Regions from separate parts of the Arthrobacter sp. FB24 genome, predicted to be linked through region 2. Evidence: riboswitches for the same ligand, from Rfam matches in the RefSeq annotation. Region 2 holds a riboswitch; each other region holds the start of a gene.
What was found. Region 2 has a riboswitch for cyclic di-AMP ahead of ARTH_RS03340 (hypothetical protein). Riboswitches for the same ligand answer to the same signal wherever they lie in the genome.
Positions count from the first base shown of each region.

Region 1 (9,847 bases), 1.9 Mb from region 2:
GCTCCTGCGCCGGCACCTGCCGCTTGCGCAAGCCAACGTGCTGCAGGCCGTCCTGTTCACATCGTTCCTTTGGGAACTGGGTTTCCACGCGTGGGCGCCGGTGTTTATCTTTCCTTTCGCCATGCTCCAGGCGTTCATCTTCACCCGGACGAAGTCACTGTCCTACATCGTGGCCGTACACCTGCTGTTCGACTTTGTGCTGTTCCTGGTCCTGCTGCATGCACACAACCGCGCCTGGATCGACATCTTCGTCTACTGACACTGTTTGCCTCGGGGCGGCAGACTCGCCAGCCGGCCGGGAGTCCCGTTGCCGTTTGGGCAAGGGGATTCTGTCCAGATCCTGTGCGGCGATGACGGCTGCCAGGCCCGCACGGGCACGGGCTTGCTCCGCCAGCCCACTGACGTCGCTGTAGCGAGACGAGAAATGCGTAAGGAGGAGCGTGCCGGCCCCGGCGGTGGCGGCCAGCGCGCCTGCCTGCCCGGCGGTGAGGTGAAGATACCGGGCGGCGAGCGCGGCGTCGTCGTCGCTGAAGGTGGACTCCGCCACGAGGAGGTCCACGCCGTCGGCGAGTTCCCGTGCACCGTCGCATTCCGCGGTATCCATGACGAAGGCAAAGCTCTGGCCGGGGCGCGGAACGCTCACGTCCTCCAGGCGCACGCCGCGCACTGTCCCCTCACGCTGCAGCCGTGCGATCTCCGGCCCGGCGATCCCTGCCGCTGCGAGCTGATGGGGCAGGAGTGTTCGCCCCTCGGGCTCCACCAGCCGGTAGCCGAATGTGTCGATGCGATGCCGCAGGGGCCGCACCTCCAGCCCGGGCGCGATCGGGCCCGGACCGGAGTGCGGATGCAGCCGCAGGTCCAGGCCGGGGGAGGCGAGGGACACGAGGGCGCGGACCACATCTCCGCCGGCGGCTGGAAAGTGCAGGTCCACCGGGTGCTGCACGCCGTCGAGGACCATTCGTGAGAGCACGCCCGGAAGCCCGTAGCAGTGGTCCCCGTGAACATGCGTGAGGCAGATCCGCGTGATCTGGCTGGCTGAAACGCCGGCGTGGATCATCTGCCGCTGAGTGCCTTCACCGGGATCGAAGAGCAGCCCGTCGCCGTCCCATCGAAGCAGGTAGCCGTTGTGGTTTCGGGTCCGGGTGGGGACCTGCGAGGCGGTTCCCAGGACGACCAGTTCACGCATGGGACTGAGTGTCTCACGTAGCCGCGGCACGCGCTCGCAGGCAGCACACGGGCACCGGTGCCCGTGTGCCAGCGCGCGATATTAGGACAGAATAGTCGGGTGACCGATGCCTGTGACTTCGTGGATGCCTCGCTGCAGCGGGAGAGTTCCTGGCTCAGGGCGGAAGAGGCGCACGCCCGGCTGGGCGACCGCCTTCAGTTCTACGGTGCATCCGTCGGTGCTGTGCGGGGGACCATCCGTGACATGCTGCGCCGCCACCGTGACCTGGTGCACGACGACATCACCGCCCTTAGCACCGAGCTGTGGTCGGTTCCCGTCTTCGAACGCCGCCTGGCGGCGGTTGTCCTGCTGCAGTCCCGGGTGGCCCTGCTCAACAACTCCGACCTCACCCGGATCGAGGGCTTTGTGCGGGAGGCGCAGCTGGGTGAGCTGGTGGACCCGCTCGCCGTCGACGTCGTCCGTCCCCTGGTGGCGGCGCTGGAAGGACAAGCGGGGATGCGGGCACGCGCTGTGCTGGAGCGCTGGGTGCGGGATCCCGATCCGTGGCTGAGGCGCGCGGCGGCGCTGTCGCTTGCGGACGCCGCTCAGCCGCCGGCCCGGCGCTCCACCACCGCGTAGGCCCTGCCTTCCAGGAACTCCCAGTCTGTAACCACCATGAACCCGAGGGCGCTGACACGGTCGTTGAGAACCAGGACGTCAAAGCCGCCGTCCCGCGGCTCGGCGTCCCACGTCGCCACATGCAGTTCCTTGCCCTCGAGGATCAGGAGCTCCGTGTTGACGTCGAAATCCTCCGGCGGCTGATCGCTCAGCTGGCAGATCGCCACGCAATAGTGTTTCACCACGTATTCCGCTTCACGCGGGTTCTTACGCAGGGAAGGCGTTGTTGTAGCGGTACATGAAGGCCGCCATGGCGTCCCTGTTCACGGACTGGACGGGACGGAAGGTCCTGGTGCCGTTCCCTTCGACCCAGCCGGTGGAGATGTTCATCGACGCGAGCCAGTTGATTTCCTTGTAGAACTGCGTCTGCGGGACCACGTCAGTGAAGAGGGAGGCGCCCGGGGCGTTGTAGGCAGGGCTGCCGGCAAAGCGGTACATGAAGGCTGCCATCGCATCACGGTTCACGGTCTGCAGCGGCCGGTACGACTTGGCGCCGTTTCCTTCGTCCCAGCCGGTGGAAATGCCCTTCGAAGCGAGCCAGGCGATTTCCTTATAGAACTGCGTCTGCGGCGTCACATCGATAAACGGGGAGGTGCCCGGCGGTGTGTACGCCGGACTCCCGGCGAGTCGGTACATGAAGGCAGCCATGGCATCCCGGTTGACGGCGAGCGCCGGGCGATACGTGCTGGTGCCGTTGGCTTCAACCCAGCCAGTGGAAATCCCTTGCGAGGCGAGCCAGCTGATCTCCGTGTAGAACTGCGAGTTCGCGGGAACATCCGTAAACGAGCCCGCCGGCGAGGGTGACGGGGTCGGCGATGGTGACGGTGAAGGCGAGGGAGGCGGTGACGTCACGGGGGACTGGCCCAATGCCTGCGCCACTGTACGCACCGACGTCGTACCGTTTGCTGTCCGCGCGGCCAGCCACGTGACGAACTCTTTGAACAGCGCGGGGCTGATGGACAGCGACGGATCCGTTCCGTTCGCAATCTCGTGGAACGTCAGCTGCAGCCAGCCGCCGGTTGTCTCGGCGTTGGTGACTGTCGCCTGCAGGTCCGCCAGGGTCCATGTGGCGGCCACCTGGTCCGGCGCCTTGGTGACCATGGGTTCCTGCGGCGGGAGCGTCTCGGCGACAGGGCAGTCGGCGCAGCTGGCGGGAGAACGGATGTCGCCGAGGCCACGGGAACTGCTGTACCCGCAGCCGCTGACGGCGTTTTGGGCTGTCTGATTCACCGCCGCGAAGGGGTAGGCGAAGTTCCGGACGGTGAAGCCCCAGGCCTCGAGGGTCGACTTGCTGTTGCAGGCCTCCGCGCTGGCGGCCGCTGCGCTGAGCGTTGTCATGTCCGGGTGGGTCACGCTGTGGCCGCCGATCTCATTGCCGTCGGCCACGAGAGTGTTCAGGTTTGCCTGGGTGAGGAACCCGGACTGGCCCACGAAGGACGTGGTGATGAAGAAAGTTCCCACCAGTCCGTGGGCTTTCAGCTCCTGCGCCGCGGCCAACTGGCTGCCGAGGCCGTCGTCGAACGTCAGGCTGACGATGGTTGGCGCCGCAGCCTTCGAAGTACCGGCCACGCCCGCCACTGTGCTGACAGCAAGCAGCAGGGCACCCAGGACTGCAACCCAGCGCCTGCCGTGCCGGCCTTCGGCCAATGGTTCAGGGGGATCCGCCACGCAACGCGCGGGCTTGCGGACAGGCTGATTCGACCAACGCATGATGCCTCCAAGCGTGTGAGTCCCCCCGCAAGAACATGCACGTAGACTACGCCTCGCGGCGCCAAGGCAAAACACTCGACTTTGATTGCCGCAGTACCCAAGTACACAGCAGCCATCTGCATGCCGCCCTTGGTCCGGCAGCGCGTTACTCAAATGTGACATCGGCCGAGAGGCACGCGTACGGTGGAACGGTGCCGGTTATCTCAGATGCGGGCACTCCCGGGCGGATTGCCTAACCCTGCCGCGGTCCGGGATCCGATCGAAACCATCCGGCAGGGACGGGGAAACCACTTTTGGCCTGCAGGATTCTTGTGCAGGTCTTCGGGGTGAAGCCGCACGCCGTCCTCTGAGCGGATGGCAACTGCGGCCGGGTGTCTCCCATCCGAATCCGACAGCTAACCTCGCAGGCATCGGGAGAGGTTACTTCATGTCTTCACGCAAACTGCCCGCTCATCATCCGTCAACCGCGCCTGCAGGGCGCTCCGGGTTCCCAACGGCCCGCGGCAGGAGCAAGGTTGGCCGCCAGGCCGCGGTAATTGCGGCGGCTTCGGGCCTGGTCCTGTCCAGCGGGATGGCTGCGCAGGCCGCCGAGGCTCCCGCGGAACGCGACTCGGCACCGGCATCCGGCCTCGACGCCCAGGCCCAGGTGGGTGCCCCGCTCAGCGCGGACTCCCACGTCAGGATCAGCTTCGAGCGGCCGGACGTCAGCACCACCCCCGCTCCGGTCGAAGTGCCGGTTGCAGAGCCCGCCCCGGCAGAAGCGGCGGCCCCGGCGGCAGCTCCGGCACCGGCCGCGACACCGGCGGCCCCTGCCGTTTCCGTCCAGGTCCAGGCGGCTGCGCCCGCCCCTGCCCCGGCCCCGGCTGCCGGCGGCGTCAATGCCGCCATGGTTTCTGCCGCCTATGCCCAACTGGGCATCACCCAGGACTGCACCGCCATGGTGGAGAAGGCGCTTGGCTCCGCAGGCATTCCCGTCGGCGACCTGGGACCCATGCAGTTCATGAACTACGGCTCAGTGGTGGGGGAACCCCAGCCCGGCGACATGGTGGTGCAGTCCGGCCACGTGGGCATCTACGTCGGCGACGGACAGGTGATCAGCGGCGGCATGAACGGCGTCAACGCCACCGTCACGCACCCGTTGTCCTGGCTGACGGCCACCGGCGGCGTGACTTTCGTCCGCGCCGGAGCCTAGCCTTCCGTCCCGTTCTCGCCGGGGGCAGGGAACAGGATGACAGGCCGGTGATCTGCTGCCTTGGGGGCAGCCGGTCACCGGCCTTCCCCGTCGCCACGTATCCGCCCGGGGTTTCAGGGCGGGGATATCGCGATCTGAACCGTGCCCTCGCCCTCTGCGAATTTGATGCGAAGGACCGCATCGCGCGTGTCCGCCGGGATAGTGAAGCGGACATCGCCCGATTTGCTTGCATCGCCAGCCACCAGCTCGTTCAGGCCGGAATCGGGGGAGTGGCTCACCCCGCTCGCGTTCAGCCTGAATGTTGAGTCCCAGAAGTTGATGTCGTACCTGCCGTGGTTGGTGCATCTGAGCGTAAACGTCACCGCGATCTTGCCGGACACATCAGGGCGGGCACGGGCACCGAGAATTTCGTATTCGACGTCGGCAGCCCGGTAGCGGCGTTCGGCGGGCAGGGCCACGGCCCATTCCGGGCTGTTAGCGGCGCCGGACCCGGCACCCGACGGCGGCACGGTGCCGTCCGGTTGTGCGGACGCGCCGGCGGCGGAGGAGCCCGCCGTTGAAGCTGCGGGCTTGCCGGCGTCGAACATCCCAAGCTGCCCGAGGCCGAGCAGCAGCCCCGTCACAGCGGTGATAACCGCTGCGGCGGCGGTCAGCAGACCGGGCAGCGTAGCCCACCAGCTGGTCGGTTTCTCCTCCGCCATAGCAGCTCCCCCTCGGTCCCGTGCCAGGGTCAAGATCCGTTGTATCCCAATACTCCTGCCAGGCGGCCACCAGCGCCAGATGCCGGCCGGCGCCGCATAGGCCCCCGGCCGAAACCCCCGTCCTGCCAGTGCGGAACGGCCCTGTTATCCCTGCCCCGACACTCGTACTCTGGTTCTTGGAGGTGATTGCCATGAAGGCAACCCAGGGAGACCGGATCACTATCCGGGGCAAGACGGTCGGATCGGCGGAGCGGCACGGCCAGATCATTGAGGTCCACGGCGCTGACGGAGCGCCGCCCTACGTGGTGCGTTTCGACGACGGCCATGAAACCACGGTCATTCCCGGCGGGGATTTCGTTGTGGACAGGATCCACCCGCAGTAGGGAAGCTGCTGTGCACCTGGGCTGCCAGACGCCGCCTGGCCGCTATTCGGCGGCCTTGGCGAACACTGCGGCGCTGACGAACTCGATGCCCGTAAAGGGCTCGTCTCCCTCAACCCATGCATCATGCCCTGGCGGGATGCTGTAGGAGTCATCAGCGGCGATGGTGATCTGGCTGCCGTCAGAAGTCTGGACCGTGAGCTTGCCGGAAACGCAGAAACCAACGTGGCTGAGCTGGCACGAATCGGTCTGGACGACGGGCTTGATGCACTCGGACCAACGCCAGCCGGGTTCAAACTTGAATCTTCCGATGGTGTAGGCGTCGACGGATACAAGATCCACTTCCGTCTTGTCCGGGCGGCGCTTTTCGTCCGGAGAATTGTGCGACTTTACTGCGAGCTGAGCGACAACGTTCGTGGTCATGGCTCTCTCCATCAATCGGAGTTGCGGATGGGGCTGTCCGGACCCGCATGCGCGACCGGACAGCGGAGTCGGTTTGCCTGGTCTGAATCGATGCGGCGAACCGATGTAGTGATCGCTTTACGATGCTCAGCTTCCTCCGATCCGGGATCCTTGTCGAGACCCGGTGGCGGGCCGCAGCGGCCGCACCGCCGGCAGTTCGGGGCCTTGAACCGTGCCTAGAAACTGGACGAACTCCCGGACCCGGAGAAACTGCCTCCGCTGCCGCCGTAGCCGGTGGTGCCGCCACCGCCGCGGGCCGTGCTGACGCTCCCCACCCCGGTGCTGAACCCGGTGTTGAAGGCGGGGACTGAGAAGAAGTAGTACGACGGATAGACCGTGCCAAGGATGCTGGGTTCGTAAGTACGGCCGTACCTGACCTTTGTACCGGCCTGCGCGCTGTCCATTTCCTCTCGCATCAGTCTGGCCTCCCGGTCGGTCTTCGCGAAGCCTGCGATGACTGTGTCTGCGTGGTTTTTCAGCAGTTCGGTCAGGTGCGTCCGGGCATCCCGCAGCCGGTCCAGGGCCGTTTCAGGGCTCGTGGTGCCCTCGGCGAGTTCGGCCGACCACCTCTCAATGTCCCGGTGGCTCTCGTCGCGGAAGGACCGCAGTGCCGCGGCAGTCGCCGAGTCGCCCGCGGCGTGCCGCTTGCTGAGCATTTGTTCCAGGGCTGCCAGGTCACTGCGGAACGGCGCCAGTTGCCGGTCCCAGGCAGATGCCCACGCTGATCCGCGGTTGAGCAATGCGTTGGTGTCCGCAATGACGTCATCGAGGGCATCCAGTTCAGCGGAGGCGTCGGCAAAATCCCGCACCAGCTTGAGGTTCGGCCGCCGGCTCATGGCACGTGGAGTGAGCGCGTGCGCCCGGTTGGCCAGCTCCGTGGCGGTTTTGTACTTTGCCAGGAAGGTGCGGTGCTTCTCGAGGACGGTGCTGCCGTACCGGGAGGACTCCGGGATGGTGCCGGCGTTGAGCTCGGTGACCTGGAGATCCATGCTGACGCTGGAGTAGCTGGCGTCCCCGCGGGCGAGCTCCCTGCGGCTGGCGGCCCTGGTGCGCCACCGCACGACCAACCATGCCGCGGCACCGAGGACGGCCGCGGCGGCGGAGCTCCATGCCGTCACCAGAAATGCCGTGGACCGGTACCAGGGCTGGTTGATCAGCTCCGCCCCGCGCCGGATGCCGGCGATGGTTCCGTCGGTCCACTGGGCATCGCGCAGCAAATCCTTGGAGGCGTTCTGGATGTCCTCGCGCTGTTCCAGGGAAACCTTGCGGTCCTCGCCCATGTAGGTGCCCACATGGCGTCCCACCGGGTCCACCGCGAAGATGAACAGACCGTCCGCCCATTTCTGGCCGTCCCCGCTGATCCATTCCGGATGTTGCGCCCGGGCGAAGCGAAGGACTTCTTCGTTTAGGTTGTCCTCCGCCGAGCCCCGGTACGTGAACACGGCAACCCGGGTGGGTTCGTAGAAGTCCATGGCTTCCACGGCCGGGATCAGGCGGTTGCGGTCCAGGACGCCGGCACCGTCTTCCACCACGATCCCCACCGGCGGCTCGGCGCGGGCGGCGGCTGGACCGCTTACCAGGCCGAGCAGTACGAGCAACATGGCAGCCAGTGCTCTGCGCATGATTCCTTTCCCATGAGGCAACGATTGTCTTCAGCCTCGTTCATGCCAATCACTGCTGATAGGGCCGAAAGTACCGTAGCTAGGGTGTGGGCAGTGCGACATACTGACCACATGGAAGCAGCGGCGGGAAAACCGAACAGGATCCTCGTGATTATCCTGGCAGTTATCGCCGTCCTTGCGGTGGCTGCCCTGGCTGTGGTCTTCTCGCGGGGCGAACCGGCCTTGCTAGACGAGTCCACGCCCCAGGGCGTGGTGCAGCGCTACTCCGCAGCCGTCATCGACGGCGATGAGTCGGCGGCTAGCGCCTACCTCACGGAAACGGCCCGCACTCAGTGCGTCGACTTTGAGCGTGCCTCCACGGACAACCTGCGGGTCACTTTGGTGTCCACCACGGAGCGGGCCTCGTCTGCTGACGTCCGGGTCCTGATCGTGGTGTCGAACGGGGGCGGACCCTTCGGGAACTCGGACTACGAGATGGAGGACGTGTTTGACCTCGTCAAGACGGACGGAAAATGGCTGATTGATTCCGCGCCGTGGCAGCTCAGGGTCTGCACGAACCGGACGGTGAAGCAATGACCGCCGTCCGGCCGGTGCCTGCCCCGGCAGCGGGGTCCGCCCAGCCGACGGTCCGCCGCCTCATCGTATACACGCTGCTTTTCGCCTTGGTGGTGGTGACGGCCATCGGACTGAGCGGCCTGTTGGGCCGGCTCCTCGGCGCCGGCACGGTGCTTGTCGCAGGTGATGTGGCAGGCCTGGCCCGGTCGCTGGCGTTCACACTGATCGGCGGGCCCATGGCAGCCGCCCTCTGGTGGTTCGTGTGGCGGCGGCTCGACGACGCCATTGAGCGGTCGTCCGCGGGCTGGGGACTTTACCTGACCGGCATGTATGCGGTTTCGCTCATCACGTCTGCCACCGGGCTGCTCAGCGCCGCGGCGTCCGTCATCGGAGGCGAACGGCTGGGGTGGCAGCTGTCACTGTCCAACGGACTGGTCTGGGCAGGAGTTCTGGCCTGGCATCGCTGGATGTGGCGGCATCCGCGAAAGAGCCCCTCGCTGCTCGCGGATGTTCCCACGGTGGTGGGGGCGGTTTTCGGGCTCATCATCGGTGTGGGCGGAACTGTGACAGCGCTCGCAAATCTCCTGGACACTGCGATCCAGGGCTTCACGTCATCGGCGTCCATCGGGGATCCGTGGTGGAGGTTCGTGCTGCAGTCGCTCGCCTGGGGCGCCGGCGGCGCCGCTATCTGGTGGTGGCATTGGATTCACGACGGCGGACGCCGGCTGAAAACGGATTTCGCCGATGTGGCACTGGTGGTGGTCGGAATCCTCGGGGCCGTCCTCCTGACTGTGGGCGGCACGGGCACAGTCCTGTTTGTCCTGCTCCGGCTGGCCTTTGACCGTTCGGACCCGGTCGGCGAAATCCTGGAGCCGCTTGGGGCGGCGATAGCTGCGGGCGCAGTGGGTTCCCTCGTCTGGGCGTACCACCGGACCGTTTCCATGGGGCGGTCAGACACCACCCTGCAGGCAGCAAAGCTAGTGACCTCCGGCGTCGGTCTGGTTGCTGCGGCCACCGGCATCGGCATCGTGGTCAACTCGGCCCTTAGCATCGCAGCGACGCCACTGGCCGGCGACGGCATTCGTACCCTCCTGCTGGGCGGCATCAGTGCCCTGGCAGTCGGCGGTCCGCTGTGGTGGCTGACCTGGAAGCCGGGAGTGCCGCCGGAACCGACTGAACTTGGCCGCCGGGGCCGGCGGGTGTACCTCATCGCAGTCTTCGGCCTGAGCGCGATCGTCGCCGTCATCACGCTCCTGGTGATCGGGTACCGGGTCTTCGAATTCCTGCTCGACGACATCAGCGGCGGAAGCCTGGTGGACCGGATCAGGGCGCCGCTGGGCCTGCTCGTGGCCACGGGACTCGCCGCCGGATACCACTTCGCG
Region 1 covers NC_008541.1:2,620,047-2,629,893, reverse strand. The annotation lists gene ARTH_RS11845 (CPBP family intramembrane glutamic endopeptidase) at 1-259, shown strand, start outside; gene ARTH_RS11840 (ribonuclease Z) at 155-1,186, opposite strand; gene ARTH_RS11835 (DNA alkylation repair protein) at 1,286-1,804, shown strand; gene ARTH_RS11830 (hypothetical protein) at 1,771-2,025, opposite strand; gene ARTH_RS23145 (polysaccharide deacetylase family protein) at 2,051-3,553, opposite strand; cyclic di-AMP (ydaO/yuaA leader) riboswitch at 3,783-3,977, shown strand; gene ARTH_RS11815 (NlpC/P60 family protein) at 3,981-4,745, shown strand; gene ARTH_RS11810 (hypothetical protein) at 4,859-5,446, opposite strand; gene ARTH_RS11805 (DUF1918 domain-containing protein) at 5,638-5,829, shown strand; gene ARTH_RS11800 (cupin domain-containing protein) at 5,872-6,249, opposite strand; gene ARTH_RS11795 (DUF5129 domain-containing protein) at 6,465-7,910, opposite strand; gene ARTH_RS11790 (hypothetical protein) at 8,022-8,486, shown strand; gene ARTH_RS11785 (DUF5671 domain-containing protein) at 8,444-9,847, shown strand, end outside.
Region 1: linked by a shared signal. The riboswitch ahead of ARTH_RS11815 (NlpC/P60 family protein) and the one ahead of ARTH_RS03340 (hypothetical protein) in region 2 are both predicted to bind cyclic di-AMP.

Region 2 (9,847 bases):
CGGGATACGTCATCAAACCGGCGGATTGAGCGGTGCCCACACTCTCCGGCGAAACCCGCAAAGACCGCCGCCGCTGGCTTGATCCGTCGACCTGGCACCTGCGCACCCGGCTGGTACTGGTGGCCATGGCACTCCTTGTGGCCATCTGCGGCGCGATCGGCCTGTTCAGCTATGCCTCCATGGATTCCTTCCTGACCAGGCAGCTCGATGAACGGCTGGGGCAGGCCTCGCGGCTGTCGAACGAGGCAGGACGGCCACGGCCCAGCAACCCGTCCGGCAGGCAGGACGGGTTCGAAGGCCCGGGCCAGGGCGTCGGGACGCTCATCGCGCGCATAGATAACGGGACTGTCAGCAGCGCCGGGTTCCTCGCCAAAGACGCCACCGTGGCGTCCCTCTCCCCCGAGGATAACCAGATTCTTTTGGCACTCCAGCACGACGGAACGCCCGTCGACCGGGCACTGTCCACCGGCTCTTACCGCCTGGTGGCGGTCCAGGCGCCATACGGGGACGTGATTGTCACCGGACTCCCCCTGAACGAAAAACAGAACACGCTCAACTCTTTGGTATGGACGATGGTGATCGTGTCGATGGGCGGCCTGATCCTGATCGGCCTTGCCGGAACGGTGCTGATCCGTCGCACCATGAAACCCCTCGAGCAACTGTCCGAAGTCGCCACGCAGGTTTCGAAATTGCCGCTCGACGCCGGCGAGGTGGCCCTCGCAGTCCGCGTGCCGCCGTCGAACGCGCACCCCGGAACCGAAGTGGGCAGTGTGGGACATGCCCTCAACCTCATGCTGGATAACGTCTCCAAAGCGCTGGAAGCCCGCCAGCAGAGCGAAACCAAGGTGCGCCAGTTCGTGGCCGACGCATCGCACGAGCTGCGCACGCCGCTCACCGCCATTCGCGGCTACACGGAACTCATGCGCATGACCGAGGACTTCACCCCGGACGGCCAGAAGTCGCTGGCCAGGGTGCAGAGCCAGTCTGAACGGATGACCACCCTTGTGGAGGACCTCCTGCTGTTGGCCCGGTTGGACGAAGGCCAGCCGCTAAAGATCAGCGATGTGGACCTGACGCAGCTTGCGGTGGAAACCGTCAGCGACGAGAAGGTCATGGCACCGGACCGCATCTGGCAGCTGGAGCTTCCGGAAGAGCCCGTGGTGGTCCGCGGGGATGCCAGGCAGCTGCACCAGGTGATCGCCAACCTGCTCTCCAATGCCCGCAAGCACACGGAACCGGGCACTACCGTGGTCACCGGAGTGATGCGGTCAGCCGACGGCAGCGCCGTGGTGACCGTAACGGACAACGGTGCCGGGATCCCGCCGGAGTTTGTGGACCGGGTTTTCGCCCGCTTTGCCCGGGCGGATGCGGCGCGAACCAGTCCGGGAGGTTCTGCTTCTGGTTCCGGCGGCACGCGCGCTGCGGCTGCCGAGGGCACGAGTGGCCTGGGCCTGTCGATCGTGCAGTCGATCGTGGAGGCGCACGGCGGAACCGTGGAGGTCAATTCACGCCCGGGACGCACCGAGTTTGCCCTGCGGCTCCCGGGAGAATTACCGGAAGCCTAGCGGCACCGCAAACCCGCTTCCGGCTTCGGCGATCCCGCAAGCCAACGCGCCGCCATCGTGACCCTCGTTACCGAAATGTGACTTAAGCGCCGGACTCCTGTACGGTTTTTAGAGTGCGGCCACCGTTCCGGCCGCATATCCGGATGGACGCCAAACTCTGCCGCTACCCGGATTTCCTCATGATCAGGCAGAGGCGGGGGACCCAGGTCTCCGGGCATTCTGCATAGCCGCCCTTGGGGTGAAGCCGACACGTGAAGTTCCGTGCGGCCGGATGACCTCATCCGAACCCGACAGCTAACTCCGCCGGCATCGAGAGGCAACCATGACTAAATCCACGCCAGAAGTACGTCCTGAGCCCGCTTCCCGCAAGTCCGCAGCGCCTGCGCAACGCTCACGCCACCGCGCCGAAGCAGCCGCCAAGGTGTCCCCGCTGTCCCGGTTCGCTGCCAGCCTGCAGGGCTCCGGCCGCCGGGCCGCAGTAGTAACCACCGCTTGCGCCGTGCTGATTGGTGTCGGCGCCGCCGGCCAGGCTTCCGAACCCGTCGGCCCTGCAACATCGGCAACGGGCGCAGGGAGCGCCGCAACTACTGCCGACGCCGAATCGAAGCTCGCGTTCGAAAAAATCCTCGTTTCCGCCATGCCCGCGCCGTCCTCCGTCAGCGTGAACGCGCAGTCGTCCGGTGAGAAGCCGTCGGAGGAGACGGCACCGGAAGCGCCTGCAGCCGCCCCCGCTCCTGCACCTGCCGCGGCTCCCCAACCGGCTCCTGCCCCGGCGCCGCCCGTAGCCGTGGACGATCCCGCAGCTGCCCAGGCGTATGCAGCCTCCCAGCTTGGAACGTACGGCTGGGCGGCTGACCAGATGCAGTGCCTCACCACGCTGTGGACCAAGGAATCGGATTGGAAGACCACTGCCACGAACGCCAGCAGCGGCGCGTACGGCATTGTCCAGTCGCTGCCGGCCGAAAAGATGGCCAGCGCCGGGTCCGACTACCTGACCAACTTCCGCACCCAGATCAACTGGGGCTTGAACTACGTGAAGGAACGGTACGGCTCCCCCTGCGGCGCCCTGGACTTCCACTACGCCAACAACTGGTACTAGACCGGCACCTGTAGCCACCTTGGTTCGCAACGCCGGAGGCCCCGAATCCATGCTTGGATTCGGGGCCCCGGCCGTCTTGGCTGTTTGCTTCCTCCTGGACCCCCGGGGACCTTCGCGCTCCGTTTCGGGGCCACAAGGTTTTCACAAGGTCGACGAGTGACTGTTGGTCGCCGCCGCTTTCAATTGTCTTCCCAGCGGCTGCCGGCCCCAGCGCCGTCATCAAGATGCAGGGAGCACAACAATGAAAAAATGGTTAGTTCCGACGGCCGTCCTGGCCTCAATCTTCGCGGCCGCCGCTCCGGCCGCCGCCGCCCCTTCGGGCCCGCCGATCACCGTGGACGGACCCGCCACTTTCACTAGCTGCGGATTTCCTGTCACCGGTGAAGTCACCGGCAAGGCCAAGAACATCACGACTCCCTCCGGGGACGTCATCAGCACTTCCCCGGCGCTGAAGGTAACCCTGACGGGGCCGAACGGAAAGCCCCTGAAGCTGGTCATCACGGGCGTCCTCTTCTTTTCGTTTCCAAGCGAAAACGTGATCGAAGTGAAGGCCACCGGCAACAACCTCCTTCAGCTCCCCTCTCCTGCCGGGCTTTTCCTCACGCGGGGGAATGTCAATTTCTCTGTGGACTCCCAAGGCAACGAATTGCGGAGATTCTCAGGATCCGGCACTGCAACCAACGTTTGCGACCTTTTGGGCCCATAACGCACCCAACCGCGGCGGCGGTGCTCCCACCAAAGACGGCGGGCGCACTGTCGCCGTTTCCCTTGCCCTTATCCGCACCCGGCAAGGCCCACAGCAGCTGCACAGCTTCGGCCTAAATTCTTCATATGCGGCGGCGCCATAGTTGAACCATGACGCTCACAGACCTGGCCACGGGAACCCCGCTGCACCCGCAACCGCAGGCCGCCGTCGACCCCAGGCCGGGTCCTCCCGATCCGACGTTCCTCCGGCCGGGTCACGTCCGCCGGGCCCCCACAGATACGCGGATGACGGGCGTGACAGGAACCGCTGCGCCCGTCCTGGATGTAGTCATCCCGGTCTACAACGAGGAACAGGGCCTGGAGCAGTCCCTTCGCCAACTCCACTGGTATCTGGCCGGCACGTTTCCCTACCCGTTCCGGATTACGGTGGCGGATAATTCCAGCACCGACGGCACGCTCAAGGCCGCCGAGCGAGTGGCCCGGGAACTACGCGAGGTCACGGTGGTCCGGCTAACCTCCAAAGGACGCGGCAACGCGCTCCGCACCGTGTGGCTGGCCTCGCCGTCACCCGTCCTGGCCTACATGGACGTGAGTCTTTCCACCGACCTCGCTGCGCTCGCTCCCCTGGTCGCCCCGCTTCTTTCCGGACACTCGGACCTGGCGATCGGGTCGCGGCTGGCACGATCTTCTTGTGTTGTCCGCGGACCGTGGCGGGGATTCATCTCCCGCTGCTACAACTTTCTGCTGCATACGCTGATGGGTGCGCGTTTCAGCGATGCGCAGTGCGGCTTCAAGGCTATCCGTGCAGATGTTGCCCGGCACATCCTGCCGCACACGGCCGACACCGCATGGTTCTTTGACACCGAACTGCTGGTCTTGGCCGAAAGATGCGGACTCCGCGTACACGAGGTCCCGGTGGACTGGACCGACGGTGGCGACGCCGGTGTGGACCTTTTCCAGACCGCGCTCGCCGATCTTCGCGGCATGGGCCGCCTCAGCCGCGACCTGGCGGCCGGCCGCATTCCGGTTCCGGAACTGCGGGCCCAACTCGCGCCGTGGTGCCACCGCCTCGATGACGGCTACGGCAGCCGGAGCCACCGCATGGCTTCCTCCGGGCAGGTGAAATACCGCGTCGGAGCAGCAGGAGAATGAACGCTGAGGAAGAAGTTGGCCAATGCCCTGTCCACCGGAGAAGCCCCGAGGAGCGCCACCCTGGCCACGGTGCTGGGACGGGCAAAGACGCGCCGGGCGCCGCGGCTCATGGACTCAGTCGCAGCCATGTCCACCAGCATCGGAAACGGACGTCCGCAGCTCAGTTCATTGACGGCGGACATCACGGCCACGGCGGCTTCCTCGCAAATGGCCAGGCCAGGAATCAACGCACATGCAAGACGCCGTTCCGGAGCTCGACGGTGCCCCTGGCGCCGTCAATCGGAATTCCGGTCATCCTATCCCCCCAAGATAGAGTCAGCCGCCCCCCCCATGAAACTACTGGACAGGGCACCGGGTTGGGCGTCAGAACCGGAAGGAAATCGTCCGGACGCCGGCGTCGTCCACGTCCGTGGTGACGGATACCGCGGAGTAGTCGGCAATGTGCAGGACGCCGTCCGGCAGCGGGCCGGTGTTGGGCCCGATGGCCACGGTCCGGATCCCGGCGGCAACACCGGCCGCAATGCCTGCCGGGGCATCCTCAAAGACCAGGGCATCGGCCGGCTCCACGCCGAGCAGTTCTGCGGCGCGGAGGTAACCTTCCGGATGCGGCTTGCCCCGGGTGACGAGATCTGCCGTGACGGCTGTGGCCGGCATGGCAAGCTTCGCGGCGCCCATTCGGATATCGGCCAGGATCCGGTCGGCTGAAGTCACTAGCGCCACGGCATCCGCCGGGAGGCTGCGCAGCAGGTCGGCCGCCCCGGGCAACGCCACAATGCCCTCTGTCCGGACCCGCTCCATGGCGCCCAGTTCCGCGGTCAGGGCGGCAACGTCGGCGCCGGCGGGCGCAAATCGCCGCACTGTGTCCCCTGCCTGGACGCCATGGGAGGTGCGGAGGATCTCGGCGATGTCCAGGCCGTAACGCACGGCGAATTCACCCCACACCTGCTCCACGACGGCCGTGGAATCAACGAGGGTGCCGTCCATGTCGAACAGGACGGCACGGGCGGTGACGATGGCAGCGGACGAAGCCGCGGTGACCGCTGCGGGGGCGTCGGGGTGAAAGCTCATGCTTCCATCCTGCCCCACCAGAGGCAGCGGCGGGATTCTGTGACCTAGCCGTTCGGACGGTGGGGGATGTATTGGACGGCCCATTTGTTGCCGTCGGGGTCGGCGAAGTGGACGAAGTGGCCCCAGGCCTGGACGTCGACGTCGCTGACGTCAACACCGTTGTCCTTCAGCTGCTTGTGCGCGGCCTGGATGTCGCTGACCACAAGTTGCAGGCCGGGAGCGGTGCCCGGCGGAGCGTCGTTGAGGCCCTCGCCGATGGCGATCGAACAGCCGGAGCCCGGCGGGGTCAGCTGGACAAAACGGAGGCCCTCCATGGGACGTTCATCGTAGTCCGCGTTGAAGCCGACTTTGTTGACGTAAAAATCCTTGGCACGGTCCACGTCGGACACAGGGACAAACACCAGTTCGAGTTTCCAGTCCATGGGCCACAGGCTAGCCGCGGCCACCGGAATCCGGAAGAGGGCAACCGCTTCCCGAGAACGCGGGTGCGGGCCGGGAACTGCGTTCCGGAACGCAGTCCCCGGCCCGCAGCCACGGCTTGAAGATTCAGCCCGGCTGCTAGCCGGCGATGCCGTAGAGGCGGTCCCCGGCGTCGCCGAGTCCTGGAACGATGTAGGACTTCTCGTTGAGCTTCTCGTCAATGGATGCCAGCACAATGGTCACGTTGGCGTCCGAGAGTTCTTCCTCCAGCTTGGCCAGGCCCTCGGGGGCAGCGAGGAGGCATATGCATGTCACGTCCGAGGCACCGCGCTTGAACAGGAACTTGATGGCTTCGCGCAGGGTGCCGCCGGTGGCAAGCATGGGATCCAGGACGAAGATCTGCCGGTCTGTCAGGTTCTCAGGCAGGCGCTCCGCATAGGTAATGATGTCCAGGGTTTCCTCGTCGCGGGCCATTCCCAGGAAGCCGACCTCGGCCGTGGGTACAAGCTTGGTCATTCCTTCGAGCATGCCCAGTCCGGCGCGGAGGATGGGAACCACCAGCGGCGTGGGCTTGGTGAACGCAGTGCCGATGGTGGTGCTGACCGGCGTTTCGATGGTGACGGGTTCGGTGCGGACGTCCCGCGTGGCCTCATAGGCGAGGAGCGTGACGAGCTCCTCGGTGAGCTGCCGGAAGACCGGGGAAGGGGTGTTCTTGTCCCGCAGAACGGTGAGCTTGTGAGCGACCAGCGGGTGGTCCACGACGAGTGTGCGCATGGGTCAAAACTATCACCCGGAGGTGGTGTCCCCGCCCCGCGGGCCGCGGGCCTGCCCGGGGCTGTCCGTGCCCTCCGGGTGGTCCTCGGCGCGGTGTGCGGCATGGTGGGCCGCAAGTTCCTCCCGGAGCACCGGGTGGTCGAACGTCGGGGCAGGACCGGCATGCTCGCGGTGCCGCATCACGTGGAACAGCCTGTGGGCCAGGATCACGATTCCCACCCAGGCAAGGCCAAGGAGCCACCCGGCGATGACGTCAGTCAGCCAGTGGTGGCCGAGGAAGACCCTGCTCAGGCCCATGGCGATGATGAAGAGCGAACCCGCCGTGATCATGGACACCCGGGCCACGGTCCGCTGGATCTGCAGGCAGGCCAGATAGACCACCAGCCCGATGACGACGGTGGTGTTGAGCGTGTGCCCGCTGGGGAACGACGGCGAATCCTCGAAGGGCGGAACAGCGTCCGCATGGTCGGGACGCGTGCGGCCAAAGAGCTTTTTGCCGAAGGTGGTTGCAGTCACCGAGGCAGCAGCTCCGCCGCCCACCAGGATGAGGGGCCGCCAGGTGCGTCCCGCCCAGGTCAGCCAGGCCGTCAGGATGCTGCCGACGATCGGCATGCCGATCCCGCCGCCAATGTTGGTGAAGGCGGTAACGGCGGAATTGAGCCAGGGGGTCCGGAGGTCTTCGGACAGAGCCAGCGCGGGCTTGTCGAGGTTGGCGAGGCCGGCTTCGTCCACCACGTTGTCGTAGACTTCGGCGCCGAGGAACGCCAGCGTCACAACGATTACGCCGCCAATCAGCATGGTGATCCAGAGGGCGGCGTAAGGCACCACCCACCGCCCCCACCGGTCGGTAATGCGGTCAGTCAAGGTCTTCACGTCGTCTCCCGGGCTCATCCGTCGCCTGCGCCTTCCGTATCTTCGAAACTATCATTGAGCCATGACTTCCCCGGAGCCCCGCCATGCCGAATGGATGGGCCTTGCCCTGGCCGAGGCACGGCGTGCCCTGGGGACCGGGGATGTGCCCATCGGCGCCATCGTCATCGGGCCCGACGGCGACATCTTGGGTACTGGCAGGAACGAACGGGAGGCGCACGGTGATCCCACCGCCCACGCCGAGATGGTGGCGATCCGTGAAGCGGCCGCCCGGCTGCAGTCGCTGCCGCAGGGCGATGGCTGGCGGTTGGCGGAGTGCACCCTGGTGGTGACGTTGGAGCCCTGCGCCATGTGCGCAGGCGCCGTTGTCCTGGCCCGGATTCCCCGTGTGGTGTTCGGAGCATGGGACGAGAAGGCAGGGGCGGCCGGTTCGGTGTTCGACATTCTTCGCGAACGCCGCCTCAACCACTGGGTGGAGGTCTACGCCGGAGTCCGCGAGCAGGAGTGCGCCGACCTGCTCCGGGAGTTCTTCGCCGGTCATCGGCAAGTCAGCCAGCCGCTGCAATGAAGTCCAGCACGGTTCCGGCCGTGACGTCCCAGCCCGGCAGCCGGTTCCGCGCAGCCAATGCCGCTTCGCGCCAGCGCAAGCGCAGCTCCGGCGTGCTGAGCCAGCGGCGCAGTGCCCTTTCCAGCGGGGCAGGGTCCGTGCCGAGCACGACGGCGGCGCCCGGCAGCGCGGGTGCCCCGCCGCCGTCGGCAGCTTCTGCCGTACCCGGTGACCCGGCCGCAAGCGCCTCGACGGCGCCCGTGCCGTCCCGCACCACCACCGGGATGCCGCGGGCGAGTGACTCAGTGACCACCATCCCGTAGGTTTCGGCCTGCGAGATCAGCAGGCTGAGATCCGCGCGGGCCCATTCCGCGTCGAGGGCCTGCCCCCTGAGCTCGCCCTCGACTGAGACCCGGTCCCCCAGTCCCAGTCCGGTGATTGCGCTCCTGACGGCTTCGGCATAGGCCGGGTCTGCAGCATCGGAGCCGACCAGTGACGCGGTCCAGGGCAGGTCCCTGATTCCCGCGAGCGCATGGAGCAGCAGGAGCTGGTCCTTGTTAGGCAGGAGGGCTGCCACGGCCAGGAAGTGCGGCGGGTTGGATCCGGCGGCTGCTGGTGCGGCAGAGGTGCCGGGCAGCGCCACATGGATCGGCGTCTGGCTGACCCCGGCCGAATCGTGCCTTAGTGGAGAGTGCCGGGCCCGGAGCTCGGAGGCCGCCGTCGAACTGGCGCAGATGGCACCGGCCGCGGCAGCCAGGGCCCGCCCTTCGAGGTCCGGGTACTCAGCCAGCTGCATGTGTACCAGGATCCAGGCGGGCCGCCCCGCGGCCGCGGCCTCTTCCAGTGCACGAGGCGCACCCAGCGCCACTAACCCGTCCACGATGGTCACCGGCGGCACGGCCGTCGCACTGCCCGTGGAACCGCCGGCGTCCCCGCCGTCGAGCAGCAACACTGCCAGCCGCCGTCGTTCTTCCTCGCTGCCCACCGGCCAGTTGCCGTCAATGCGGCAGATGCGCACGTCCACCCCGAGGTCCGTGAGCCCGCGGGCCAGTTCGGCGTTGTAGGCGTTGCCCCCTGAGTTGTGCAGCACATTGCCCGGAACGATCAGCCGGACCGCCGGCCTGCCCGCGCCGGACGCAGCCACGGGTCTGCGCTACGCGGCGTCGAAGTCGAGTGAGAACGACGCCCAGGCGTCCGGGTTCTCACGAAGGGTGACAGCCAGTCCGGCAAGTTCCCGCCCGTCTAAACTGCCCCTGACCTTGGCTGCGACAGCCTCGGCGATGTACTGCGCCAGGGCCTCGGTGGTGCTCAGCTTCCCGGCAAAATCGGGGTGCTCGTCCAGGTTCTTGTAGTTCAGGCCCGCCAGCACTTCTTCAATGAGCCCGCCGGCGGCGCCGATGTCCAGGACGATGGCGTCGTCGTTCAAGGCTCGACGGCGGAAGGTCACTTCCGCCACGAAGGTGGCCCCGTGAAGGCCTTGGGCCGGCCCGAAGGCTTCCCGGGGAAGGCTGTGCGCAATCATGAAATGGCGGCGGACGGTCAGGCTGAACAAGGGCTACCTCTTGTCTTCGGCGGGGTGTTCGGAAGGGTATTCGATGACGTGGCAGAGGGCGTCCAGGCGGCCCTCGGCCAGCTCGTGCACGACGG
Region 2 covers NC_008541.1:688,379-698,225, reverse strand. The annotation lists gene ARTH_RS03350 (response regulator transcription factor) at 1-29, shown strand, start outside; gene ARTH_RS03345 (sensor histidine kinase) at 33-1,565, shown strand; cyclic di-AMP (ydaO/yuaA leader) riboswitch at 1,714-1,888, shown strand; gene ARTH_RS03340 (hypothetical protein) at 1,888-2,664, shown strand; gene ARTH_RS03335 (hypothetical protein) at 2,906-3,370, shown strand; gene ARTH_RS03330 (dolichyl-phosphate beta-glucosyltransferase) at 3,520-4,521, shown strand; gene ARTH_RS24510 (DUF7793 family protein) at 4,449-4,703, opposite strand; gene ARTH_RS03320 (HAD-IA family hydrolase) at 4,885-5,589, opposite strand; gene ARTH_RS03315 (glyoxalase superfamily protein) at 5,634-6,011, opposite strand; gene upp (uracil phosphoribosyltransferase) at 6,148-6,783, opposite strand; gene ARTH_RS03305 (phosphatase PAP2 family protein) at 6,796-7,581, opposite strand; gene tadA (tRNA adenosine(34) deaminase TadA) at 7,718-8,221, shown strand; gene ARTH_RS03295 (glycosyltransferase family 4 protein) at 8,202-9,344, opposite strand; gene ARTH_RS03290 (6-pyruvoyl trahydropterin synthase family protein) at 9,354-9,752, opposite strand; gene ARTH_RS03285 (dehydrogenase) at 9,756-9,847, opposite strand, start outside.

Region 3 (9,847 bases), 170 kb from region 2:
GGACGGCCAGGAAGTATTCCTGCCCAAATCCGCACTGCCCGAGGGCGTAACGGAACTCAAGGCCGGCACCCGCGTGGAGTTCGGCGTGGCTGACGGCCGCAAGGGAGCCCAGGCCCTCGGCCTTCGCGTGCTGGACAAGACACCGTCCATTGCCAAGGCCAAGCGTCCCAGCGCCAAGGACCTGGCGCCCCTCGTCCAGGACCTGGTGACCGTGCTGGACAACCTGTCCGGAACGCTGTCCGCCGGAAAGTACCCGGAAGGCAACAAGGCCAAGGCGATCGCCGCCGCCCTCCGTAAGGTTGCCGACGAGCTGGACGCTTAGGCCTCCCCATGACTTCCCAACCTGACCAGAGCACCCCCAAACCGGCTTCAAAGCCCCGCGCCGGCGTTCCCGTGTGGCGCACCGGGAAACCGGATGCGGTGCTCGCTGCGGCTGTGGACTTTGCCCGGGCTGCGGTAGAGGGCATCGCCCCGGCCGAGCAGATCGGTCAGCACCTGGGCGCAAAGAGCGAAGGGGACCGTATTGTCACGCATCTCTTCGAGTCCCGGCTCGCCGGGTATCAGGGGTGGCAATGGTACGCCGTGATCACGCGCAATTCCCGGTCCAAGGTCATCACGGTGAACGAACTTGGCCTGCTGCCTTCGGAGGACTCCGTCCTGGCGCCCGAGTGGGTGCCGTGGGCTGAACGGGTGCGCCCGGAGGACGCCCAGGACGATGAACTGGACGCCGAGACCGTGGACGCCGTCCCGGCCGTTTTGGACGCAGGCGGGGTTGACGATGCGGACTCCGACGAGCATGCCGATGCTAACGGCGACGTCAGCGAGGCACCGGAGGAAGAGCCCGGCTCCGACCGCGAGGCCGACTAGCCAGTTGGAACCGTGGGGGACTGAGGATCTCGGAGGCCGGCGATGATGTCCACCTTCAAGTCCCTGCATATCCTCAACTACCGCCTTTGGTTTGTGGGCGCTCTGATTTCCAACATCGGGACCTGGATGCAGCGCACGGCCCAGGACTGGCTGGTCTTTGACCACCTGACAGACCACGACGCCGGGGCCATGGGTATCACCATGGCACTGCAACTGGGGCCGCAACTGTTCCTCGCACCCGTGGCTGGGCTGGTGGCTGACCGCTTTAACCGCCGCCACCTCCTGGTGACGACCCAGTCCGCCATGGCGCTGCTGAGCACGGGCCTGGGGCTCCTGGTGGTCCTGGGCGCCGGCCAGCTGTGGCACGTCTACGCCTTTGCCCTTCTGCTGGGCCTTGTGTCCGCCCTCGATGCTCCTGTCAGGCAGACGTTCGTCTCGGAACTGGTGCGGGACGACTACCTGCCCAATGCGGTGGCACTCAACAGCGCATCCTTTAACGTGGCCAGGATGATTGGACCCGCGGTGGCCGGCGTGCTGACGGTGGCAGTGGGGCCGGGCTGGGTGTTCCTGATCAACACTGTGACGTTCCTGGCACTCCTGTTCAGCCTGTGGAAGATACCCGCTTCCTCCCTGCGAGTCCTTCCGCGGGCGGCTCCCGGCAAGGGACGGATCCGCGAAGGGCTGCGTTATGTGCGGTTCCGCCCGGACATCGTGGTGGTGCTTGTGGCCGTCTTCATCGTGGGCACCCTCGGGCTCAACTTCGTCCTGTTCATCGCGGCCATGGTGGGCACGGAATTCGGGCTGGATGCCAGTGCCTTCGGATTGATGAACTCCATCATGGCCATCGGCTCCGTGGCGGGGGCACTGTTGTCCGCGGGGCGGTCCAAGCCCAGGCTCCGGATCATTTTCGGGGCAGCCGGCGCCTTCGGGGTCACGTCGGGGCTGGCGGCCCTGGCGCCGAACTACTTCTGGTTCGGCGTGGCCCTGGTGCCGGTAGGCCTTTTTGCCATAACCATGATGACCAGCGCCAATGGTTACGTGCAGACCACTACGGACCCTGTGATGCGCGGCCGGGTGATGGCCCTCTACATGGCGATCTTCATGGGCGGCACACCCGTCGGCGCTCCGCTGGTGGGATGGGTGGCCAATGTTGCCGGCCCCCGCTGGTCCATGTCCGTGGCGGCGGCATCCGGGCTGCTGGCCGCGCTGATCGGCATGGTGTGGATTGTCCGGGCCAAGCAGCTGAGGCTCGGATTCAACCGCCGCGCCCGGGGACTGCGCTATTTCCGGCTGGTGTCCGCCGGGCCCGACCACGACGGCGAAGCTGAAAGAAGCGTGCGCAAAGACGAAGGCGCCGTCCGGGAGCAAAACCCGGACGACGCCGTCGAACGCTAACGCGCCTGCGCTGGCTGGTTCCTTACTTGCGCAGTTCTCCCACAACGTAGTCGATGCTGGACAGGAGAGCGGAGACGTCGTCCGGGTCGATCGCCACGAAGGTGGCGATGCGCAGCTGGTTGCGTCCCAGCTTGCGGTACGGCTCCGTGTCCACAATCCCGTTGGAGCGGAGAACCTTTGCGATGGCCGCAGCGTCGATTGAATCGTCGAAGTCGATCGTGGCGATCACGTTTGAACGGTCTTCGGCCTTGGCAACGAACGGCGTGGCGTATTCGGAGGTCTCTGCCCAGGAGTAGATGCGTCCGGCCGAGTCGGCGGTTCGGGCCGCGGCAAAGTCGAGGCCGCCGCTGGCGTTCAGCCACTGCACCTGTGCGTCCAGGGTGACCAGGGTGGCCAGCGCCGGGGTGTTGTAGGTCTGGTTGAGCCGGGAGTTGTCGATGGCAGTCTGCAGGTCCAGGAAGTCGGGGATCCACCGGCCGCTTGCCTTGATCCGTGCAGCGCGCTCCAGGGCGGCGGGGGAGAAGAGGCCCAGCCACAGGCCGCCGTCGGACGCGAAGTTTTTCTGCGGTGCGAAGTAGTACACGTCAGCCTCCGACACATCGACGTCCAAGCCGCCGGCAGCGGAGGTGGCATCGATCAGGACCAGCGATCCTTCATCCGCCCCGGCAACCCGCGTGACGGGGGCAGCGACACCTGTGGACGTCTCATTCTGGGGCCAGGCGTAAACGTCAATGCCGGCTTCCGCCTGGGCTACGGGCCGCGTACCAGGCTCGGCCTTGAGGATGGAGGATGCGTCCAGGAACGGAGCCTTGTTGGTGGCGGAGGCGAACTTGGAACCGAACTCGCCAAAGGAAAGGTGCTGGGCCTTGCTGTCCACCAGCCCGAACGCCGCGACATCCCAGAACGCGGTGGAGCCGCCCACTCCGAGGATGACTTCGTAGCCGTCCGGCGCGCGGAAGAACTCGCTCAGGCCGTTGCGGACGGACCCTACGAGGTTCTTGACCGGAGCCTGGCGGTGCGAGGTGCCAAGAAGCGTGGCGGAGGCGGCAGACAGGGCCTCGATCTGCTCGGGGCGTATCTTTGAAGGCCCGGCGCCGAACCGTCCGTCCTTGGGCAGGAGGTTGGCGGGGATAGTGATGCTGCTGTCGCTCACAATGGCTCCAATTTATCGGCGTGGACGTGGGAGAGGCCCGGCAATGCACGGGTTCCTGCTGGGGGATCCCCTATATTCTGCCTGACGCGCCAGCGGGGAACGGAACGGTATCCGTCATAGTCCAGTCACTGAGACATCCCTGAGGCGGTAGCCGCCCCGTCCATGTGAAGCTCCGCGCCGAATTATCCGGAGTAATTCAAAATAGGCTAAGCTGGTCCCTGACGTATAGCGGGCCGCGATGCGGGCGGGCTGATGCCGCGAGGCCGTTCCCCCTAAGGCTGATCGGTGGATGCAGGTCCACTTCGCCAAGGCCAACGGTAAACGCTGCCGCGCGGTACGGTGGGACTGACGCAAGGACTGTGCTCGAGGAGCTGAGCTGGATGACGGATCTGATCGACACCACGGAGATGTATCTTCGGACAATCTTGGAGCTTGAGGAAGAGAACATCGTTGCTCTCCGTGCGCGGATTGCCGAACGGCTCCGCCACTCCGGACCCACCGTTTCGCAGACCATTGGCCGGATGGAACGCGACGGACTGGTGGTTGTTTCGGGCGACCGGCACCTTGAGCTCACCGAAACGGGCCGGAAACGGGCTACCGAAGTCATGCGCAAGCACCGCCTTGCGGAGCGGCTCCTCGCCGACGTCATCGGCCTCGACTGGGCGTATGTCCATGACGAAGCGTGCCGCTGGGAACACGTCATGAGCGAGCGGGTTGAGCGCCGCATTTTCGAGCTTCTGGACCACCCCACGGTTTCCCCATACGGCAACCCCATTCCCGGCCTGGCGGCACTCGGCGGCCAGCCCGCTCCGGCGTTTACCGACGGCGTGGTGAACCTGCTTGACGCCATGGCCGGATACGGGGTCGACTCACGCGTTACCGTGAGCCGCCTGGCCGAGCCCATCCAGGTTGAGCCGGAGCTGCTGGTGCAGCTTGATGAAGGCGGCATCCGTCCGGGGGCATCCCTGTCTTTGGAGCGCGTGGGGGAGTACATCTCGGTGCGCGTACCCGAGATCGAAGGTGCACTGGAGCTGCCGCCCGAAGTGGCAGCCCACGTATTTGTTACGGTCCGCTAACCGCGCACCTTGTAGGACCACCTACAACGCACTGAGACGCAGATAACGGAATTATTACCGCGCTGATTAATCACCTATAGTTGAGGACTAGCGCCGATACTAAAGCGTTACCTGATCCGAAGCCGAGCTCTGCCAGCGGATCACGGTACGAATCACCTCCTGGCAGAGGCGGGGGAACCACAACCGGCCGTTGCAAGACGGCCTTGGGGTGAAGTCCGTCAGCGGCAAAGCACCTCCGACGAAGGATTCCTTTGGGATACCCCTGTGTCGGATGCCTTGCATTGGCGGACCGGGTCTTTGATCTCTCTGACCCGAATCCGACAGCTAACTCCGCAGGCTTCCCAGAGAGGATAATTCTTGACCACGCAGACCGTCAGGGGCCGCCGCAGGGCGACCGGTCCCGCTTCGGAGTACCCCGTGGCCGAAGCCGTAATGACGGTCAGGCCGCGCGACGCACACCGTGATGCGCGCCGGCGCCGGAGCCTGTTCAGCCAGGTGACGGACTTCGCCTCGGCGAGCGGCGTGGGTCAGAAGGCAGGCATTGCGCTAGCCGCCACCGGACTGGTCCTCACCGTGACCGTCCCGTCAACCAGCCCCATGGTCGCCACGTCAGACACGGCGAATACCGCCGCCGCATCAGTCGCGGCCCAGCCGGAGGTCTCCGCGGCCGCCAGCGCCAAGATCGATTTCAACCGGACCACCGTAGCCACCAAGGGGGATCCGGACGGCAAGCTCAAGCAGTTGCTGAGCGCGCAGTCAGCCGGAACCATCACCCGCGCGGCATCCACCGGCAGCCTGGGCGCGCCGCTGGAACAGATGGTCACCGCATCACCTTTCGGCTTCCGGGTCAGCCCGATCACGGGCGGAGCCGGCGAGTTCCACCGCGGCCAGGACTACGCGGCCCAGTGCGGCACGAGCGTTTTTGCTGCCGCCAGCGGAACCGTGACCTTCTCCGGCTGGCACCCCTACGGCGGTGGAAACCGTGTGGTGATTGACCACGGCAACGGCCTGGAAACCACGTACAACCACCTCTCGTCGTCCAGTGTCCAGGTCGGCCAGAAGGTCAACCGCGGCGATGTGGTGGCGCTCAGCGGGACCACCGGCGCCTCCACCGGCTGCCACCTCCATTTCGAAGTGATGGTCAACGGCGAAGTCGTCGACCCGCTCGGCTGGCTCTGATCCAAACGATGGGTCACTCTCGCATCCCTGTGACATGCCGTGACCTGAATGTGACATTCGTTCGGAATTCCTGTACCGTTTAGAGCACGCCAACTTTTCCGAAGTTGGCGCTCTTGAGTGGATTGCCTAACTCTGCCACCGCTCAAGGTCCGTTCGCATTACATCGTCTGGCAGAGGCGGGGGAACCAATTTTGGTCTTCGCAAGAAGACCTTGGGGTTAAGTCGCAACGCTTCCCAGGAAGCCGAGCGGCCGGGTGACTCCCATCCGAATCCGACAGCTCACCTCGTAGGCATTGGGAGAGGCTACCTTCGTGTCTACACGTCACAATTCTGCGCGCCACCGCGCGCAAACGGTTCGTACGAACCCGTTGAACTCCGTGTCCAGGGCTGTTACTGCCAACGCCGGGACCGTAGGTCGCCAGGCGGCTGTCATTGCAGCTGCTTCCGGACTGATCCTCAGTGTTGGGATGCCGGCAAACGCCGCCGATACCAACCTGGGCGTTTCCGCTTCGACGGAGTCCGGCTCACAGTCGGCCCAGCTGACCGTAACTGCAGAACCGACAGCGACTGTTTTCTTCGAGCGTCCGGCAGTGACCACGAAGGCAGCGCCCAAGGTTGAAACCGTTCGGGCACAGTCCACCGGTACGGACGCCAGCGAGACCTCCACTGAGGCTGCCGGAGAGGCCAAGGCAAGCAAGCTTGCTGACGCCGCATCTTCCGCAGCAGCATCGGGCCTCGCTGCTATCGCTTACACCGGTATCGGCAGCCCGTACGTCTGGGGCGGCACCACTCCCAGCGGTTGGGACTGCTCAGGCTTCACCCAGTGGGTTTACGCGCAGGCCGGCATCAGCATCCCCCGCACCAACGCATGGACAGCCATGACGCCTACCGCCACACCGGCGCCGGGCGATCTTGTCATGCAAAACGGCGGCGCCCACGTTGGCATCTACGTCGGCAACGGCATGATGATCAGCGCGCTCAACCCCTCGCAGGGCACTCTCCTGCACGCTGTGTCCGCCACGGGCACTTCTGCGTTCTACACGCTTCGCTAAAACACGCGCTTCCCTTCGCTGAAGCGCGCGTTCTTCGCTAAAAACCCTGTTCGGGCCGTTCCGGCTTACCCCCAAGATGCCGGAGCGTCCAAAAACCGCGGCCTGCCATGCAGTCTGAGGAAAACGAAAGAGAGAACTAATGACTACACGTGCCATCGCACGGCATCGCGCCGAGGTTACTAAGACCAACTCGCTTGCTGTCATTGCCAAGGCCGTCGGCGACAACGCCGGTGGCATGGGCCGTCAGGCTGCGGTTATCGCTGCTGCCTCCGGTCTGGTCCTGACGAGCGGTATCGCAGCCAACGCTGCCGACACCAATGTTCAGCGCGAAGCAACCTCTGCTTCCACCCTGGAAGTCCAGTCTTCCGCTCCGGCCAACATCTCGGCTGCATCCAGCATCGCCATCTCCTTCGAGAAGCCGGCTGTTTCCACCTCCCCGGCTCCGGTCGTTGAGGCTCCGAAGCCGGTTGTTGAGGTCCAGGAAGCTGCTCCCGCGGCCGCTCCGGCTGCCGTTGCAGAGACCGTATCCGCCCCGGCAGCGCCGGCGGCCCCGGCGGCCCCCGCTGCTGCCAGCGGAAACGGCGCCTCGATCGCAGCTGCGGCTTACGCCCAGCTCGGTGTTGCCCAGGACTGCACGGCCCTCGCCACCAACGCGCTTGCAGCCGTAGGCATCAACTACCACGGCTGGCCGGCCGGTTACCTTTCCCTGGGCCGCACCGTGAGTGCAGCCGAGGCACAGCCGGGCGACCTCGCATACTACGAGAACGGCGGCATGGGCATGGCCCACATCGCTGTATACGTCGGCAACGGCCAGGCCGTGCACGGTGGCTGGAACGGTGGAACCACCTCCCTGTTCAGCGTCAACGTCGGCTCCGGCCCGGTCTTCATCCGCGTTGGCGGCTAAAGCCTCCAGCTGACGCTTGCCGGAAGAACCCCTGCCTCCGGGCAGGGGTTCTTCTGCGTTTCCGGCAGGTGAATTTTTGCCGACACGGGGTGTATGGTAAAGGACCGATTCGGTGATCGGCCACTTGAGTGTTTACTCTTGTGTTGTCGATCCATAGCCCGGACAAGCAGAGGGCAGCCGGCCCTCGAGCCCCTGACGGGTGCGGCCGTGAAGAGGTATGTGCATGCGCACTCTCGTTCTTAATGCTGGATATGAACCGCTGGCGGTTGTAACCTTCCGCCGGGCGCTGGTTCTTGTGCTGACCGGAAAAGCTAGCGTAGTGGCCGAGGGCGACGATCCTGTCGTCGGGCCGCAGGAGATTCTGGGCCGCCCGTCCGTGATTCTCCTGAACCGTTACATCCGGCCGCGGTACAACACAACCACCGCGGTGAGCCGCCGGGGCGTCCTGCGCCGTGACGCCCACCGCTGCGCCTACTGCGGTAAGGCAGCACACACCATTGACCACGTCCACCCGAAATCGAGGGGCGGTGCGGACTCCTGGGAAAATCTTGTGGCCGCCTGCCTTCGGTGCAATAACGTGAAGGGCGACCACACGCCGGCCGAGATGGGCTGGAAGCTCAGGTTCGTGCCCGCGCCTCCGCACGGCACCATCTGGCAGATCAAGGAGCTGGAAAAGCCCACCCCCGCTTGGGACCCTTTCCTTCTGCCAGAATCCGCCGCCTGAGGCGTCACCCCTGCGCAGACCCGCCTCAATGGCTAGGCTTGCCTTGTGGAGTTTGATGCCTTAATCCTGGCGGGCGGCCGGTCATCGCGGCTGGGTGGCGTGCCCAAGTCCCAGCTGATGTACGACGGCGCCACCCTCCTGTCGCGGTCGCTTTCGGCGGCTGCCGGAGCTGGCGCCGCCGTGGTCGTCGGCCCGGATCCCGGCGAACTGCCTGCCGGTGTCCTGTCCTGCCGCGAGGAGCCTGCCTTTTCGGGACCTGCCGCGGCTATTGCTGCGGGTCTGGCGGCACTGGAACGGGCGCGCGGTCCGCTCCGGGCCGCGATGACGCTGATTCTGGCCTGCGACATGCCCAAGGCGGATCAGGCGGTTGCCGCCCTTAGGGCCGCCCTTACGGACCATGGCCCGGACCCCACGGGGCCGGATGGTGTCATGTCCATTTCCCCTGACGGCTGCAAACAACCCCTCGCAGGCCTTTATGGCACAGCCGCGCTACAACGTTCCGTAGACGAAATGGACAGGAGCGGGGGGCTTGCAGGAGCTTCAGTGTTCGCCCTCCTTGCTAGGCTTGACGTGCGGACTGTTACCGTCCCCGCCGGTGCCACGGATGACGTGGATACTTGGGACGATGCCACCGCGCTAGGGGTGTCCCGCCAAGGGTCTTGAGCCGCCGTCGGTGGGACCGTGCGGTGGCACCGCAACCGAATTTTGAGTTTGGAGGCAACAGTGAAAAGCCAGGACGAAACGCTGGAGGACTGGTGCCGGGCGCTGCTGCAAGCCTTCGAGTTGGAGGACGTCGAGGTTGATGTCAATGAAGTACTCGCGCTGGCCGGTGTGGCTGCGCACTCCGTCGTGCGGCCGGCGGCGCCGTTGACGACCTTCATCGCCGGCTTCGCGGCGGGAATGGCGACAGGTTCCGGGCAGGCCCCTGATGCGGTCTCCATGCAGGCCGCCCTGGGCGTGGCGCGGGCGCTTGCCATGGACTATGCCGCAGTGGAGCCGGCTGTGCCCGGGCAGCCTGCCGTGTCAGGTTCTGAGCCGGTTCGGACCGATCAGGCCTCCGGACCGTCCACCAACAGCGGGACCACCGGCGCATGACGGCTGCGCCGCCGGACGGCGGTGACGCCGCCAGCGACGTTCCTGACCACGGGGAATCCTCCGGCCGCACCGCACCCGGCGCGGCTGAAGCCGGTGCCGGCACCGGTGCGCCCGAGGCCGACACAGGATCCCACGATGCCGGGCACACCCATTTGGCGCACACCTGGCAGGAAGCCCGGCAGAGGTCATTCGATTGCGCCACACCCATTCCGCCGGGACCGGTGCCGCTCAGGAGTGCGCTGGGCCGGACGCTCGCTGCCGATATTACGGCGCTCCAGGATATGCCCCACTACGCTTCATCCGCCATGGACGGCTGGGCAGTGAACGGGACGGGGCCCTGGATTTTGGCCGAACCCGGCCAGAGGCTTGCGCCGCACCAGGCCAGTCCCATCGTCACCGGCG
Region 3 covers NC_008541.1:855,638-865,484, forward strand. The annotation lists gene ARTH_RS04060 (cold-shock protein) at 1-322, shown strand, start outside; gene ARTH_RS04065 (DUF3027 domain-containing protein) at 331-867, shown strand; gene ARTH_RS04070 (MFS transporter) at 913-2,262, shown strand; gene serC (phosphoserine transaminase) at 2,285-3,415, opposite strand; gene ARTH_RS04080 (metal-dependent transcriptional regulator) at 3,796-4,491, shown strand; cyclic di-AMP (ydaO/yuaA leader) riboswitch at 4,611-4,845, shown strand; gene ARTH_RS04085 (M23 family metallopeptidase) at 4,849-5,670, shown strand; cyclic di-AMP (ydaO/yuaA leader) riboswitch at 5,800-5,977, shown strand; gene ARTH_RS04090 (C40 family peptidase) at 6,138-6,722, shown strand; gene ARTH_RS04095 (NlpC/P60 family protein) at 6,862-7,626, shown strand; gene ARTH_RS04100 (HNH endonuclease) at 7,850-8,350, shown strand; gene mobA (molybdenum cofactor guanylyltransferase) at 8,396-9,013, shown strand; gene ARTH_RS04110 (DUF6457 domain-containing protein) at 9,074-9,445, shown strand; gene ARTH_RS04115 (molybdopterin molybdotransferase MoeA) at 9,442-9,847, shown strand, end outside.
Region 3: linked by a shared signal. The riboswitch ahead of ARTH_RS04090 (C40 family peptidase) and the one ahead of ARTH_RS03340 (hypothetical protein) in region 2 are both predicted to bind cyclic di-AMP.